One region of the Paenibacillus sp. SEL1 genome, then DNA from elsewhere that is predicted to be linked to it. Evidence: riboswitches for the same ligand, from Rfam matches in the RefSeq annotation. Region 1 holds a riboswitch; the other holds the start of a gene.
What was found. Region 1 has a riboswitch for ZMP and ZTP ahead of ACYCSE_RS13625 (bifunctional 5,10-methylenetetrahydrofolate dehydrogenase/5,10-methenyltetrahydrofolate cyclohydrolase). Riboswitches for the same ligand answer to the same signal wherever they lie in the genome.
Positions count from the first base shown of each region.

Region 2: another riboswitch for ZMP and ZTP. It lies ahead of ACYCSE_RS06990 (TIGR01440 family protein); the one in region 1 lies ahead of ACYCSE_RS13625 (bifunctional 5,10-methylenetetrahydrofolate dehydrogenase/5,10-methenyltetrahydrofolate cyclohydrolase).

Region 1 is NZ_CM137723.1:2,965,968-2,968,433, forward strand. It holds gene ACYCSE_RS13620 (cyclodeaminase/cyclohydrolase family protein) at 1-604, opposite strand, end outside; gene ACYCSE_RS13625 (bifunctional 5,10-methylenetetrahydrofolate dehydrogenase/5,10-methenyltetrahydrofolate cyclohydrolase) at 601-1,467, opposite strand; ZMP/ZTP riboswitch at 1,579-1,663, opposite strand; gene desA (Delta(5) desaturase DesA) at 1,877-2,466, shown strand, end outside.
Region 2 is NZ_CM137723.1:1,533,476-1,535,941, reverse strand. It holds gene ACYCSE_RS07000 (manganese efflux pump MntP) at 1-240, shown strand, start outside; gene ACYCSE_RS06995 (low molecular weight protein arginine phosphatase) at 345-929, shown strand; ZMP/ZTP riboswitch at 1,008-1,089, shown strand; gene ACYCSE_RS06990 (TIGR01440 family protein) at 1,310-1,897, shown strand; gene ACYCSE_RS06985 (serine hydroxymethyltransferase) at 2,018-2,466, shown strand, end outside.

The DNA of each region.
Region 1 (2,466 bases):
AGGTTTGTTCTTTGATCTGTCCGATTTCACGGATGATTGCGGCTGTCTTGGTCTCATAGGAGTATTTGACATCCAAATCTTTCAGCGAAGCAAGGTTAATGTCGACGGTAAGCAGGGCAGATTGAGCGGCGGCTTCGAACAAGATCGCGCCGATGCCAAGATCCGAAATCACATTTTTATTGGACATTTCCACAATGTTGTAGGCTTGTGACAATCCGTCCCGGCATACTTCCAGCAGGCGCATGGGTACCTCAATGGCAGCGATCACCGCTGTCTGTAAGGAATGGGTACGATAGCGCTTTTCTTCGTCCGTTTCCTTGGGCAAACGCAGCGCGGTCATGTACTGTTCAAAGGATTGGATGTCTGCGACCATTAGTTCCTCACAATGTGTAGACAATCTTTCCATGCTGCTAATGACGTCCGTGATTTGTTCATGGATATGCGCATATTTTTCTCCTTGTGAAAGGTTGGCGGTCATGGAGGTCATAGCCGCGCCTAGTGCCGCAGCCAGTGCGGATACACTTCCTCCGCCGGGGGTAGGCGCTGCACTTGCAGCCTCTTTTAGAAAATGCCCGATGGAATGATTCCACGACAGTTCACTCATGAATAGACCACCTCTCTGGAGTAGTGTTGCAGATGTATTGCTTTGAGCAGATTTTTATACAAAATCGCAGTTGTTAAGGTGCCAACACCGCCGGGAACCGGAGAAATGGCATGGACCTTTTCCCCAACGTCTAAAGCGGCATCCCCCACTATTTTTCCCTCTAGCGTCTCATTAATTCCCGCATCTACCAAAATCAGACCGGGATGAACCATATCCTGTGTAATCACATCAGGGCATCCGACTGCGACGAAGGCAATGTCTGCATGGCTCAAATGCTCTGCAATATCACGTGTTCCTGCATGACAGGCGGTAACGGTGGCATTTTCTCTTTGCAACATGTGGAAAAGGGGAAGTCCCACTGTCTGTCCGATGCCCACGAGAGTGACATTTTTGCCTGCCAATGTGTGACCGTAATGCTTGAGCAGCTCGATACAGGCTTGAGGTGTTGCGGGATATAGTCCGGCGTCACCTGTTACGGTAGCCAGCTTGTTATCAGGTGTAATCCCATCAATATCCTTGTAGGGGGCGATGGATTGTTTAATAACGGAGGCGGAAAGATGTTGGGGAAGCGGCAGTTCCAGCATAATACCATGTACATGGGATGCATCGTTCAGACTGCTGATCAGGTGCAGTAGCTCGGTTTCGCTAACATGACGATCAAAAGTATGGAGATGAAATGAGATGCCCAGCTTCTCCGCTATTTTTTGCTTGGTCCGGGCATAGTAGGCAGATGCCGGATCACCTTCTACCAATAGGGTCGCCAGATGGGGACGGTGTCCTTGCTGCTTCATTTCTTCTACCTGTGAACGGATCGTTGCATATACTTGCTCAGCTGCTTCTTTGGATTTCATGATAATAGCCATAGTCCGAGCCTCCTCTGAATTTATCGCGTGATTTATCAACAGGGTGTCATGGTCTTGTAAACGAAAAAAAGTATTTGCACAAGGTCGTCAAGACAGACGAATCCTCTGCAAATACTTCTCCCAGGCGAACGGTACGCTTTTTTTGTATGCTCCCTCGTGGTTCATTCCACTGACTTCGCCAGTCACATACAGCGTTATTATGTCTTATATTTTAACAAATAATCCTCAGAAAAGAAACCCGCGAACATTTGGAAAAGGGGTTATGTTACTTGTCTATATGACAAATGTCATATACCCGAGCTGACGTTTATGACTACAGCGTCTACAGTCTTCACCTTATACTGAGATTAGATCAACATGTACGCCTAACAGGATCAAGGTATAGGCGTCATTTTAAAGGAGGATCATAATGAGTATGACACAACTCCCATTAGCCCAATTGAAAAAAAATATGGCTCCCTACGAGAAAATAAACACGAAATCCAGCGTTCTGCAACTCATCAATACTTTGGGTCCACTGATCCTATTGTGGTATGCTGCTTATCTTAGCCTGTCGGTTTCGTACTGGCTGACGCTTCCCATTGCCATTGTTGCATCAGGGTTTGTGGTACGGACGTTTATTATTTTTCATGATTGTGGTCATCAATCCTTCTTCAAAAGCCGCAAGCTGAACGACATTGTGGGAACGATTACAGGTATTATTACGCTCTGTCCTTATCATCAATGGAAAAATAGTCATGCGATCCACCATGCAACCAGCAGTAATCTGGATAAAAGAGGCACAGGTGACATGTGGGTGCTTACGGTAGAAGAGTACACAGAGGCTTCCACATGGACACGGCTGGCCTATCGCATATATCGAAATCCTTGGGTTATGTTCGGACTAGGTCCGATCTATACTTTTTTGATTTCCTATCGCTTTAATATCAAGACAGCCAAACGCAAGGAAAAAATGAACACTCATGTGACGAATATATCCATCGTTGCATTGTATGCACT
Region 2 (2,466 bases), 1.4 Mb from region 1:
CCTTTAGGCCTTTTGCTGTTTGCACTTGGGGTGAGCGTTGACTCATTTTCTGTAGGAGTGTCACTAGGTATGTTCCAGAGTGATCTGGTGCTATCCGTTCTGGCGTTTGGTTTTTGCGGGGGAGCAATGGCGATGCTGGGCCTGCTGCTGGGTCGCAAGGTCAGCCGTAATCTAGGAGATTATGGGGAAGCAGTGGGTGGTGCCATTTTGTTGGCATTCGGCTTTATGTTTATGTTTTGATTTTAGCGTAGACAGTGTAAAATAAGTGCAGGGTTATAGTAAAGGATTAGGATTATAGTAATCCTCTGTTTATATATTTTTTTAACATACGGGGGGTGAAAACGTTGAAGAATATCTTATTCGTATGCACAGGGAATACCTGTCGCAGTCCAATGGCTGAAGGGATGCTACGTAAGTTGGCTGCTGAGCAGGGGCTAGAACTGGAAGTGCGTTCTGCGGGAGTAGCCGCGATGGAAGGCACGCCGATATCCCGACATGCAGAGGCGGTTCTACGTGATCACGATATATCCGATCAGATCACTTCAACCCCTTTGAGCGACGGGCTTGCCGGGTGGGCGCATCTGATCTTAACCTTGACGCAAGGACATAAACAGCACGTCATTCAGCGCTTTCCCCAAACGGCGGGCAAAGTATTTACACTTAAGGAATATGTGGAGAACCGGGATGCGGTGTTGAATGATGTACAGGAGTTGGATGGGTTATATGCTTCACAGCAGTTGATGGCTTCACTCGGACAAGAGCTATCGGCGCAGGAGCGTGAACGAATGATTGAATTACACCAACGGATTCCGGGCTTTGATATTTCAGATCCGTTTGGCGGTTCGCGAGAAGACTACGATGTCACAGCTGCAGAAATCCGTACGGCGCTGCACAAGCTGCTGGACAAGCTAAAGGCTTCTTCCGAATAAAATTGGTATTACTCATCTGTTTTGTACGGAATCTGTTGATTTTCGGCGGCTAATCCGTTAAGATAAGGTGGAAAAATGAGAATCCGATGTAACTGGCGACAAAAGTGGGATTAACCACGATGGAGCATCGGATATACGGCCGGTCGCCTGGGCAAAAGAGCAATTCCACATAGGTGTGGACTGCTCTTTTTTTCATATACAAGTTGAGCCAGATTGTTAGCTGAGAGTTGATTCCTTTAAAGGTTCTTCCATTTTTTCTGCTCGAAATCTGAAACATCGGCTATAATATAGTCAGATTGTGATCAGGAGAGAGTGTGTTGAACTTGGGGCATGAGACCGTGCCTAGTCTCTGAGAGGCTGTTCAACCAAAGGAGGTTCCAATAGTGGGACAATTGGATCATGAGATTTCGCTGGAAGCACAGACCACTTCTGTCGTGCGGGAAATCGCAGAAGCAGCCAGTCTCAAGTCTGGCCGCCTGCTGGCTATTGGCGTTAGCACAAGTGAAGTGGCTGGAAGTCGGATTGGTACGGCGGGAGCGCTCGATGTGGCTCAGCAACTATTGTCTGGAGTAGAGTCCGTTCGCAGGAAGTATGGCTTTGATGTGGCGTTTCAATGCTGTGAGCATTTGAACCGAGCGCTGGTCGTTGAACGGGCTGTGCTGGAGCGACTGGGACTGATGGAGGTTGCAGCTGTCCCTGTTCGTACAGCAGGAGGCTCTATGGCCACCGTAGCCTATCGTTCTATGAGTGACGCGTGTTTGGCGGCGAACGTGCAGGCCCATGCCGGGATAGACATCGGCGAAACGCTGATTGGCATGCATCTGCGACCCATTGCTGTTCCATTTCGCCCAAGTCTTCGCTGGATTGGCGAAGCACGTGTGACAGCGGCGTTTACCCGTCCTCCACTTATTGGTGGACAACGGGCAGTGTATAGTCTGGAGCAAGAAGTCGGCGGAAACTGCGATTAGCATTTGGCATGGCGGCATGTTTGTACTAATCTTTTTTGCATTGATGATGAGGTACCCAACAGAGGAGCAGGCGTTTGCTTGTATACCCAACAATTGACTATGGAGAGGGAGTAATCAATCATGATGGAACACCTGCGTAAAAGTGACCCGGCAGTGATGGAAGCAATGGGACTTGAACTGAAACGACAACGCCACAATATCGAGCTAATCGCATCTGAGAACATTGTCAGTGAAGCAGTAATGGAAGCCATGGGCTCCGTGCTGACGAATAAATATGCTGAAGGTTATCCGAACAAACGCTACTATGGTGGCTGTGAGCATGTAGATATTGTTGAAGACATCGCACGTGACCGCGCAAAAGAATTGTTCGGCGCCGAGCATGCTAACGTGCAGCCTCACTCTGGAGCACAAGCCAACATGGCGGTGTATCTGGCAGCTCTCAAACCTGGAGATACTGTACTGGGTATGAATCTGGCGCATGGTGGCCATTTAACACACGGAAGTCCGGTTAACGCTTCTGGCTTGTTGTATAACTTTGCTGCTTACGGTGTACGCGAAGACAACTTCCG